2 regions of the Salinisphaera aquimarina genome follow, and region 1 is predicted to be linked to the other one. Evidence: riboswitches for the same ligand, from Rfam matches in the RefSeq annotation. Region 1 holds a riboswitch; the other holds the start of a gene.
What was found. Region 1 has a riboswitch for cyclic di-GMP ahead of ACFOSU_RS16635 (RIFT barrel domain-containing protein). Riboswitches for the same ligand answer to the same signal wherever they lie in the genome.
Positions count from the first base shown of each region.

Region 2: another riboswitch for cyclic di-GMP. It lies ahead of ACFOSU_RS13420 (RIFT barrel domain-containing protein); the one in region 1 lies ahead of ACFOSU_RS16635 (RIFT barrel domain-containing protein).

Region 1 is NZ_JBHRSS010000008.1:247,628-253,656, reverse strand. It holds gene dbpA (ATP-dependent RNA helicase DbpA) at 1-1,270, shown strand, start outside; gene ACFOSU_RS16635 (RIFT barrel domain-containing protein) at 1,545-3,935, opposite strand; cyclic di-GMP riboswitch class I at 4,041-4,132, opposite strand; gene ACFOSU_RS16630 (PEP-CTERM sorting domain-containing protein) at 4,523-5,308, shown strand; gene ACFOSU_RS16625 (mechanosensitive ion channel family protein) at 5,348-6,029, opposite strand, start outside.
Region 2 is NZ_JBHRSS010000006.1:165,069-171,097, reverse strand. It holds gene putA (bifunctional proline dehydrogenase/L-glutamate gamma-semialdehyde dehydrogenase PutA) at 1-2,021, opposite strand, end outside; cyclic di-GMP riboswitch class I at 3,260-3,351, shown strand; gene ACFOSU_RS13420 (RIFT barrel domain-containing protein) at 3,451-6,012, shown strand.

The DNA.
Region 1 (6,029 bases):
GATCGCGCAGGCCATAACCGGCAGCGGCAAGACCGCCGCATTCGGACTTGGGTTGCTGCAAACCCTCACGGTCGAAGAGGCGCGCCTGCAGGCCCTCGTCCTATGTCCCACGCGTGAACTCGCGGACCAGGTCAGCCGCGCGATCCGCGCTTTGGCGACTGCGCTTCCCAACGTCAAACTCCTGACCCTCTGTGGCGGCGTGCCGATGCGCCCGCAGCTGGCGTCGCTGGCGCATGAGCCGCATGTCGTGGTCGGAACGCCCGGGCGCGTGCTTGCGCACCTGCGGCGCGAAAGCCTGGATTGCAGCAGCGTTCGCACTCTTGTTCTCGATGAGGCGGACCGGATGCTCGATATGGGCTTTGGCGAGGACCTGACCACTATCGTGGGTTATCTCGACAAACGCCGCCAGACATTGCTCTTTTCGGCCACCTGGCCACCTGCCCTCCGTGTCGCCAGTGAAGGCCTGCAGCACGATGCCGTGGAAGTGACCGTCGATGAGTCGGATCGCGACGATGCCGCAATCGAGCAACGCTTTCACGAAATAGCCGCGGTTCGCAAGCCGGACGCGCTGGCGCAGATTCTCGATCAGGAAGCCGCCGGCGACGCGGGCAGTGCCCAGGCGCTCGTGTTCTGCAACATGCGGCGAGATGTGGATGCCGTGCAAAAGGATCTGGACGGACGCGGACTGTCGGCACTCGCGCTGCACGGCGATATGGAGCAGCGAGACCGTGACGAAGTGCTCATCCAGTTCGTCAATCGTAGTTGCGCGGTACTGGTCGCAACGGACGTCGCCGCTCGCGGTCTCGATATCGTGGCTTTGCCCCTGGTGGTGAGCTACGACATGGCCAACGATCCCGACACGCATACACATCGAATTGGCCGCACCGGAAGAGCGGGCGAATCCGGCCTGGCGATCACGCTTTGTACGGCTCAGGAGCGGTCGCGGGCCGACCACCTCAAGCGACACCTCGGTGCCCCTCTGTCGTGGCATCCTCTCGTACTGGAGAAACCCCGCGCCAAGACGCTGAAACTCGCCCCCATGAAGACCCTCGTCATTGATGGCGGACGTCGCGACAAGCTCCGTCCGGGCGATATTCTCGGCGCGCTGACCGGTGACGCCGGGTTGAGTTCAGACGCAATCGGCAAGATCGACATTGCCGCCACGCGTGCCTATGTGGCCATCCGACGCGATGTCGCCCGTGCTGGCCAGGATCGCCTGAGCGCCGGCCGTATCAAAGGCCGGAAATTTCGGGTACGCGCACTGAGCTGACTGGCGTACCGCGGGTGAACGCGCCACTTCGCGTTGTGACCCCGCCTCGAGCCGGTTCGTGTGGCGGTTCGAGCTGGGGCCGCTCCGCAAGCAAAAGATCGCCCTCGGGATTAGACGTATTGCAGCCGGAATTGCGACACAAGCATCATTACGCGTCATTCCCGTCAACCCATGCCGTAACCGCGATAGCGCCCTGAGTTTTTCAACATCAAAGTGGGCATTCGAAAAAAGCGGCCGGCGCCTGCCGGCACCGTCCGCTTTTTGCCGCCCTTAATTACTGCGAGCGCGGTACGATCGCGAAGTTTGGATATGTATCGAATTTAGGTTTGATGGTGCGGCCAGCAAAGATGCTCCATGCCAGCGCAGCGTTTTTGATGCCGCTGTCTACTGCCATCGACAACGCGGGCTGGAAATTTGCCGGAAAGCCGGTCGCCGAATTCGCGTAGCCCACCATTTCCCCGCGGACGTAGCTATTAGAGCCGCTCGACAATTCATTGATCATCGGCTGGCTGTTGCATTTCAGACCATCGATACCTGCGAAACTCTTTTCGTAGGCTCGCTGAAGCGTTGCATAGGTACCGGATGACCGGGAGTCGCGGATCTGTAGGCTGTAGGCGGATGCTAGAAGCCAGCAGTAACCTTGGGCGGGGTTGTCTTTCCAATCGGTCATGCGGCCGATCTGAAAAGTGGCGAGCCACTTCAGAAAAGGTGTTGCAGCCGTGAAACCCTGCTCAGCGGCATGGCCCACGGCCCAGGTAAAGAAGTCAGCCTGCCATGGTGCGATTCCCACGCGTGACTGGCCATTGAGTGAGTAGATCGCCGCGCCGTAGGTATCGATGACGTGCAATTGGTCCGCTCTATCATCGGCAAGAAAGCGATCCTGATAATCGGCGAGAATATTGGCGACCAGCCCCTCGAAGTAGGATTTCATCGGATCATCGTCGGGCGTGGCGAACGCAGCATCGCCGATACTGCGTAGTGACCATGCCTGCCCACGCACCTGTCCCTGCGCGTGTGCCAGGAGCCCTTTATCGAAACCACGATACTTCTCGTTCCCCCAAAGCTCGATGTAGGAGGCGGTGAACTGCATCTCTTCAAGATAGTAATAGTCGCCTGTCACCAGATAGGGGACATAGCCGATGGAGGGATGGTGCGCAATATCGAATGCATATGGGGAGTTGCAGTCGCCGCCGCATTTCGGTAACAGGTCGGCCCGGGTCTGCGGGTCGCCTGATTGACTCGCAGAGCTGTAATTCGCAATGGTCACTTGCGGATGCCGAGTGATTTCGAGCGGCCGGCCGGTCTCCTGATCTCGGTAATGAAATCCATAGGTGCCCACGGCGTCATCATTGGCCCTCATCCAATCAAAGGCACGTTGGTCTCCAGACACTGCATAAGTGGATGTCCAGCGTGGCAGGGGGCCGATCGCTGCCTGGGCTCCGGTGTTGGCCATCACCGGAGTCTGATTGCCGTTGGTCATGGGGGCGAACGACGTCGCGACGGAGTTCAGAAATTTTTCACTGGGGGCCAGGTCGGCATAACGCGAAATGGCACCGGTCGACTGCAGATACCGCGTGTCTACGCGGGCATAGACATCCGGAGCGTTGTGCCACCACAACACCTTGTGCCAGCGGGCCTGGCGATAATGCTTGAGTGATTTGACCTTGAAGTTCTGTTGACCGACGCTCAGGTCAGCGGCGTACTTGATGTTCTGGGGGGCCTTGGCATAGGCCCAGTCGTTTTCCATGACGACATCGACGCGTGCTCGCGAAATCTTGCCATTGCCGTCGCCGTAAGCACGAATATGGAAATAGACAGCGGCGAGCGACGATGGTCCGCTTTCGGACGTGCTTACCGGGCCGCCAACGATCCATTCAGATGCAACCGGGCCCGATAGCCATTGTTTGCATTGCTTGCCCCAACTCGTGCAACCGCCCGTCTGATTGACCCGGGTGAGCAGTTCGCGTGCATCGATGTGGTATTTGCGCCCCTTGATCTTTAGATCTGCGCTGGCGTCAAAATCCGTGCCCAGAAGCTGGTTGATGGTGGGCGCCGAGCCGCTGGACGACGGCTTTGCCAGGACGAGATCGACGCGGCTGGTTCCGTCCGCAAGCGTCGGGACGCGTACGGAAATGACGGCATGGCGCAAAGAACCATCCTGCCAACTGGCTTTCTTGTCGACCTGGATGGGAATAGGCTGCCCGTCGATACGTGCATCGAGGCTCTTGTCCGACGGCACCGCGCCCTTGCGGAATACCTGACCGATGGTCACCGGTACGTTGGACTGCTTTTGTCCCGCATTGTTTTCGACCTCGAAACTCGCCACGCCTTGGGCGCCGCCCGAATCGACCTCGGTACTATCGCCGTCAGCGCCGTCAGCGCCGTCAGCGCCGTCAGCGCCGTCAGCGTCGTTCGGCGCGGTGGGTTTAGCCGGTTCTGAAGTCGGCGTGGTTTCATTGGGCTTGCCAACGGTACCGTAAGAACCGGTCGTCCCGTAGCTCTTGATGTCGCTGCTGTCGGAATTGGTGGCCGTGGTCGGCGCATTGCCGTAACTGGCGTACCCCGCGTACTGTTTGCCGGCCGAAGACTGCGCCGCGGTTCCCGCGTTCGCGATCAGCAAGCAGCCGATTGCCAACGCGAAGGCGTATTTTTGAAAAATATGCATTTTTAAATAAAGATCCTGTATTAAAACCTGTGCCCCCAGGTTTTCTACATAGTCCGCACAGGACTTCACTCGCGCTTTACTCGCGAGATTGCTGCAGCGGGGCTTAGCGGAAACCCGACAATCTTAGCTCCGTTCAAGGGGGCCGTAGACTCCTGGCTTTGCGTACCTGTCTTTCGACAGGGTTGCCTTTGTCGGTGCGTAGCTTTCCGGCGAGGCCGCGTGATGTCAATCCTTAAAGCCGGCGCCTTGCGAAGGACTGGTCCGTTCCGCGCAAAAGATTATTGTTAATGCAGTCAGTTGCGTAAGAATCAAGATTAATGGATTCGTTTTGCGGTGCACCAGTTTTCATAAAAATACGATGCAATGTTGGAAAACCTGCGCCTTCCGCCTATAAAAACAATCGGAATTACAGGAGAATGATGCTTATGCGTGTGTCGAAAAAACTTACAGTTCTCATATATTCTTGTTTGTAAAGTTTAAAAAAATTAATATTTTCAACGAACTGAATGTTGGTCCCGAATTTGCATTAGCTATACCAATCAATAGGCGCGACATGTGCGCGTGATCAATATTTCGGGACCCCACTGATGATCGGAACCAGAGCACAGCATATTTTGATAAGCGCATGCAGCACGCTTCTGTGCGTTGTACCTGCGCAGGCGGCGTTGATATCGGTCGATGCCAGCGTGTTCAACCAGGACGCATCCCTGATCACCTTCAGCGAGGTTCCCGATCAGACCGGCAATCCCGTCTTCATTCCCGGGCCGAACGCCGGTGGCAGCCGTCCGACCGTGAGCACGGGCGGCCTTTTCAGCGGCCAGGCGGTCGATTTTAACTGCGCGGGCTGCGTTACCGGGTCTCCTTCGGATGGGCTTTCGCTAGTGGGCAATGCACAGCCGGTGTTTACGACCCTAGTGCCGGGCTCCGCCGATGAAGCCATCCTGAGCGGGTCGCCGCGTTTTAATGGACCAATTTCCATCCTGTTCAGTATCGGGGTCAACGCGGCCGGATTTATCGGCAGTTTTTTCGACGCGCCAGGCTCACATGTGCTGACGGCGTTCGATCGGCAAGGCAATCTGCTCGGATCGGTGGAGAATGGCCTGACCGGCGCCCAGTTCCTGGGGCTGGCCGACGATAGCGGCGCGAATTCGATCGCTGGTATCCAGTTTGGGCGCGCCGGGGACAACTCTGCCGGCTTTGCGCTGGATGACCTGCGCTTTGGTCAGGCAGGCCAGATCAGTCTGCCGACATCTGAGGTATCGGTCGCCGAACCACGAGGGCTCGCATGGCTGGCGTTGGCGATTATTGCCGGTATGGGCTGCCTGCGTCGACGTAAGTCGGCGGGTCCTGGCATCTCGCCTGCGGCGCTATAAAACGGACCAGCCGTGTTGGGTAGCTTCGCCCATGCCTGCTCAGAACAGACCGGACGCGCTGTCGTTGTCCTTGAGTCGAGCTCTGACCGTGGGCAGGTACTGTGGATATTCCCGTTGTATGAAGTCGAGCATGGCTTCGCGTACCCGACAACGGAAATGCCACAGCGTGATGGAGTCGCCCGCGCTGAGCAGAAAACGCACCTGCATGGCGTGTTCGTTGGCGTCGACCACCTGGGTGTGGCCAACCTTGCCGTCCCACGCGCCATCGGTATCCAGCAGACGCTGGAATTCGTTGCGGATGGGCTCGATCGGCATGCGGTAGTCGAGCCATATCAACACCGGCGCGAATAGATTGGTCGTGTCACGCGTCCAGTTCTCGAACGGGTTCTCGATGAACCACTGCAGCGGCACGATGATTCGTCGCATGTCCCAGGCGCGCAGCACCACGTAGGTGGTGGTGATGTCTTCGACCCAGCACCAGTTGCCTTCGACCTTGAGTACGTCCTCGATGCGAAACGGCTGCGACAGCGCGATCTGCAGGCCGGCGAACAGATTGCCGATCACCGGCCGAGCGGCAAAACCCAGAATCAGCCCGCCGATACCGGCCGAGGCCAGCAGGCTGGTGCCCAGCTGACGGATGGAGGGAAAAGTCATCAGCGCGGCGGCCACGCCGATGATGGCGATCAGCACGCTGAGACCGCGGCTGATGAAGCGGGCCTGG
Region 2 (6,029 bases), on a different contig from region 1:
AAATCGACCGCTTCGCGTACTTCGGCGATGCCGTCGGGGATATGCTTGCCGGCCTCACGTGCGCACAGCGCCACGAGTTCGGCGGTATGTTCTTCAAGCAGATCGGCATAGCGACGCAGACAGGCCGCACGTTCGCGGCCCGGCGTGGCGCTCCAGCCGTCGGCAGCCTCGGCTGCGGAAGCGAGTGCCGCGTCGATATCGTCAGCCGTTGCCCAGACCACGTCACCCACGGTGCGTTCGTTGTCGGCGGGTGACTTCACGGCGATCGCATTCTTGCGCTGGTCGTCTGCCTGTCCGGCGCCGGCTTTCTTGCCGTTGACCAGGCCGTTGATCAGCGGCGCGGCGCGCCACACACGGGCATCGGCTTCGCGCATGCCCTTGGCAAGCGCATCGAGTTCGCGGATATCGGACAGATCCACGCCGCGGGCGTTGGGTCGGCGCGTGCCGTAGAGATCGTGTGGAAGGGCGATCTTCGGATGGGTGGCGGATTTCTGGTTGGTGGCCGTGGCCACCGGGTCGGCCACGATCTCTTCGACCGGTTCGTCCTCGTCCACCAGTCGATTCACGAACGAGCTGTTGGCGCCGTTCTCGAGCAGGCGGCGGACCAGATAGGCCAGCAGATCTTCATGCGCGCCGACTGGTGCATAGATCCGACAGGCCGCGCGCGGCGTGCCGTTCGGCTGTGTCTTTTCGACGATCTGTTCGTAGAGCGCTTCGCCCATGCCGTGCAGACGCTGGAATTCGTAGTCCTCGCGGTCGCCGACCAGCTCACGGATATAAGACATGGTGTGGGCGTTGTGGGTCGCGAACTGGCCGTAGAACACATCCGGGTTGTCGAGAATGCGACGGGCGCAGGCCAGAAACGACACGTCGGTATTGACCTTGCGGGTAAATACCGGATAGCCGTCGAGGCCGGCTTCCTGGGCGTGCTTGATTTCGGTGTCCCAGTACGCGCCTTTCACCAGCCGGATCATGATGCGTCGGTTGTGGCGCTTGCCCAGGTCCGCGAGCCAGTCGATCGCGTCGAGGGCACGCTTCTGGTAAGCCTGCACGGCGAGGCCAAGGCCTTGCCAGTCGGACAGATCGTCTTCCTGCGAGACACAGGCGAACAGTTCCAGCGACAGATCCAGGCGCGCAGCCTCTTCGGCATCGATGGTTAGATTGATGTTCTTGCTGGCCGCCAGGCGGGCGAGCTTGAGCAGGCGCGGCAGCAGTTCCTTGTGCACGCGCTCGCGGTGGGCGAGCTCATAGCGGGCGTGCAGCGCCGACAGCTTGACCGACACGCCGGGCGATTTCTCGGGCCCTAGATTCTTGCTGGCGCTGCCGCAGGCCTCGATCGCGTGGTAGTAGTCGTCGTAGTAGCGCTGTGCATCCTTGTCGGTGCGGGCGGCCTCGCCCAGCATGTCGTAAGAATAGGTATAGCCGCGCTTTTCCAGCGACCGGGCGTTGCTGATCGCTTCTTCGATCGTACGCCCCATCACGAACTGTTTGCCCATGATCCGCATCGCCTGGCTGACGGCCTGACGAATGAACGGCTCGCCGCTACGCTTGACCAGCCGCTGCAGAACGTTGCGGAAATTACGCTGTGGCGCGTCCTCGTGGCGCAGGATGCGCCCGGTCAGCATCAGGCCCCAGGTGGAGGCATTCACGAACCACGATTTGGACTCGCCCAGATGGGATTCCCAGTTCGAGCCGCCGATCTTGTCGTCGATAAGTTTGTCGACGGTCGCGTCGTCCGGGATACGCAACAGCGCTTCGGCCAGGCACATCAGCACCACGCCTTCCTGACTCGACAACTCATACTCATGCATGAAGGCGTCGATACCGCTGCCATGCGCGTTCTTGTCGCGTACGGCCTGCACGAGCTTGCCGGCGCGGGTCTCGATTTCACGGCTGGCTTTCGTATCGAGCCGGGCTATGTCGATGAGCCGACGGAGCTGCTCAGCCTCGTCGCAGCGATAATTTTCGATCACCCCGCGATAGGCGGCGTCGTCGATCTGGCTGGGTCGGGAATAATCCATAAAAGCGCGAGATATCGAATTGGATTTCAATCTAACGTGTGCCCCGTGGACTGTCGAACGCTGCGCGCGTGGAATGCGCTGGTTATGCGAAAGCCCGGTCGATTGATTCAGTCAATCAGGGCTGCCTCGCACAGCAAAGCCCAAGCTAAAACCGTCGGCACGTCAGTTAATTGGCGTAGGCGCTCAGGTATCGAGCAGAGGCAGCCCGATTACAGATGTGTATGTCGGAAGAGTAGTCGGACATTTATCTTTGCGAGCAAGCGAGATGGGTACCTGCGCTATCTGAGCGTCGTAATCCTGGCTTTAGATAAGGCATGACGAGGCGGCGACCCATGCTGGCTGGAAGACGGGGGCTGCTTGAGTGGATCGTCGGTCCGGCGTCCCGGCGATATAGGCCTCCTGACAAGCGGTCTCGAGTGCGTCCCGGAACTGGGTGCTATGGGCCCCGGCAAGCTCCGTTATCACAGCGATGCGCGGCGGGGCGGACATTCGGCAAGCGTGCCGATAACGGCCGCTCCGGAAATCGGCAAGTAACAATTACGGTGTTGCTGACGCGTGCATTGATGGGCGGGCGGTAGCGAATCGCGCCGACGGCTCGCCGGTTGAGGCATGCGATGCTCCCGGCGTGGTCGTCGGCTGATTGGAATGCCCACTGGCAGGGGGGCAGACAGGTTCTTTTCGGCCCATGTCACCGATAGGGTTATCAAGCCACTTGTTCGGCCATTGATCTAAGTCACCGACAAGCGACTTCGTCCGTCACCTCGCCAGCCTTATGCAGTTGCCGCCGTCGTTGTGATGGCCGTGTGCGAGTTGCGATCGCTTTTGAGCACGCCGTACCGGTGTGCTTGCAGCGATGTGGTCGAGTATTTGATAAATGGTAGCGACGGAGTGCAGAAATCGGGTGAAAAGGAATCTTTTTTACGTCGCCACTAAAGTGAGTTATCGCGCGGAGCTCCTCGCGGAGGCCTTTGATTGCTAATGATTCGCCTCAATAGAGACCGGCAGTCGGCAAGCTCAGACTCCAGGCGTACTTGTCTATGACCAAGGGGCCTCGCCTTAAGTAGCGCGACCGATGGTCGATAGACTGACCGAGGGGGCGATCAATTCACTTTGGGTGATGTGAAGGGTTGTACACAACCGGGGCTCGACTCGACCGAGCTCCGGGGAATCCTTCGGAAATTGAATAGGGACAGTTTGTCACGAGGCTAACGAGCTTCAGGGCAGCTAGTTCATGAAGTTAACGACAAAGGCAAAGCTTCCGAAAGGTTGCGACGCAAAGCCACGGGTCTAAAGCGTGCGGAGTGCACGCCATGATCGCCGGGCTGCCGTGAGCATCCAGTGCTACGGCAATTTTGAGTAATCAAGGTTCCGCCGTGGCGATCTCGCTTATCCGCGCGTCGGAACATGCCAATTCAGCATGGACCGACATATGCATTCTCGCTATTTTCTGATTGTCATTCTTCTGTGCGGCTCGCTCGCTGCTTGCGGCGGATCGGGGTCCGGAGACGGCTCAGACAACGAATCCTCCTCTTCATCGTCGCAAAGTGCGTTCCTGCCCCCCGTGGATAGCGACAGCGCGCCTGCCGAAGATGGTGATCAAGTGGATCAAGGTCAAAGCGGCAGCGATGCCGACGGGGCCGGATCCGAAGATGACGCCGGGTCGGATCTAGATTCCGATCCGGATGGAAGCGCGAAACCGAGCCCGGGCTCCGGGGCAGGCCAAGGGGTGGGCTCAACGCCGGAGGCCGGAAACAGCGACGATGGCCGCTCGGATCAGTCTGACCAAGACGGAGAGTCCAACCAGAATGCTGACTTGGATGATGACCAAGTGTCCAGAGACTCTCCGAATTCATCTGCAGGTGAAGAGGAAGAAGAGGAGGAGGAAGATACGGCCGACACCGCCGATATTGCTGGCGCCGCTTCCGTGGTCAATGTAGCGATTATCGGCGAAACCGATCGTCGCTCCTCATCCGATTCGATCACTTTTGGTCAGGTGTTTGCCAAAGGAGACGTTCCTGCTGGCAGTGCTTTGGTCGGCACTGTCGATGGCGGTCAGGTCCCGATGCAGGTTGATAAGAAAGCGACCTGGGCCGATGGATCCTTGCGTCATGCGGTAATCACGGCCCGTATGTCCGACGTGGGTGATGGGTCGCCGAAGCGGTTATCCATTAATGTAATCCCTCAGGCGCGGGATGCGCAGACACGGCCGGAAAACGCGATCACTTTGTCTGACGTTCTGGGCAGCGGCTTCGACGCGCAGGTCGATGTAAAAGCCTCGGGCGCGGGCAACTACAAAATCAGCGCACACGATCTCTTGCAGACCGTGTCCCAGTCCGGCAATTGCTCGGCATGGAGCAAGAATTGCAAACAATGGCTCGACGGGCCGTTGGCGTCCGAATGGATTGTGAGTGGGCAGGTCATATCTGGGAACGAGGCCTTGGCGGGACTCAACGTCTATTTCAATGTTCGCGCTTATGCCGGTGAGGATGGTGCGATCGAGCGTGTGCGCGTGGATACCGTGTTCGAAAATAACTGGGCCTATGCGAAAACATCCGAGAACATCGACTACAGCGCGAGCATCCAGGTGGGTTCGCAGAATTACGATGTTGATGACCTGAAGCATTATCATCACGCGCGCTGGCATAAGGTGTTGTGGTGGCAGGGCGATCCGGGCTTGTATGCTCGTATCGATACGGATTATCTGCAGAACTCCGGCGCTATTTCGCGCTACGCCAAGCTCTCCCCACCTGAGTCGTTTCTCAATGGCGTCGCCAAGAGCTATCCGCCAATGTCTCATGGCGACCAGACGCCCAAAATGGGAAGCACCGGCGCCCAAGCTGCAATTGGACCGCTGCCCCGGTGGACGTCCTCGTATGCCGTATCCGGCGATCGGCGGGCATTTCGGTGGATGCTCGCCAATGACGATGCCGTGGGTAGCTACTCGTTTCATTACCGTGACGGCGAAACCGGGCGGCCGCTTGAAATTTCCCGTCATCCCTACGTCACTATTGCGGCCAAGAGCTTCGCTAGCCGCGCAGGCAATCCACAATACCGTCGCGATTTTCTCACCGATTGCACCGGTAGTTGCAGCACGCCGCTAAGCTTTGATATTGCTCACCATCCGTCAATTGGCTATGTGCCTTATCTTACGACTGGTGATTACTACTATCTTGAGGAGATGCAATTCACGGCATCGTATATCGAACTCTGGGCTAACCCTGGATACCGTGATTTTGACAAGGGTGTGTTGCTTAAGGCACAGAGTCAGGTGCGTGGGCAGGCTTGGTCGTTGCGCAGTATTTCGGATGCGGCGTTCGCTACACCGGATGACGATCCGATGAAGGCGTACTTCGAAGGGCTCATGTCGAATATTCTGTCCGACTACAGTGATAGCTATCTCGAAGATGACACCAAAAACCCCCTCCACGTTACAGCCAACTCTGGTGCCGTTATTTACTCCGCGGGTGGGCAAAAGAAAGTGGGGGTGGCCCCTTGGCAAGCGGACTTCTGGACGTGGTCGCTCGGCCATGCCGCGGATCAGGAAATGCCCAATGCGCTCGAGTTGGTGAAGTGGTTTGGCGAATTCCAAGTGGCGCGTATGACGGACTGGAAAGTCAATCCCGATAGCGGCTTTTGCTGGCTGCTGGCCTCTGCTTACAATTTGCGCATCAGGGATGCCGAAAGCTCTCAGCTGTACCCTGATATCCAGACCGTCTACAAGGTCAATTTCCCGCAACTCGACGGACTGAAATGCAACTCTCAGCCGATGGTAAATGAGCTAAGCGATTCGAAGACGACTTACAGGATCGGCCAGATGGTTGGTTACGCGTTTTCGCCGACCGGCTTTCCGTCCAATTTTCAGATTGGTCTTGCAATGGCCGCGCAAAGTGGCGTTGAAAACGGTCGCGAAGCATGGAAGTTATTCGATGGACGGACGATCAAGCCTGATTATGCGAAGAATCCGAACTTTGCTGTCGTACCACGCTATTAGGATGTTCTGGTAGGGGT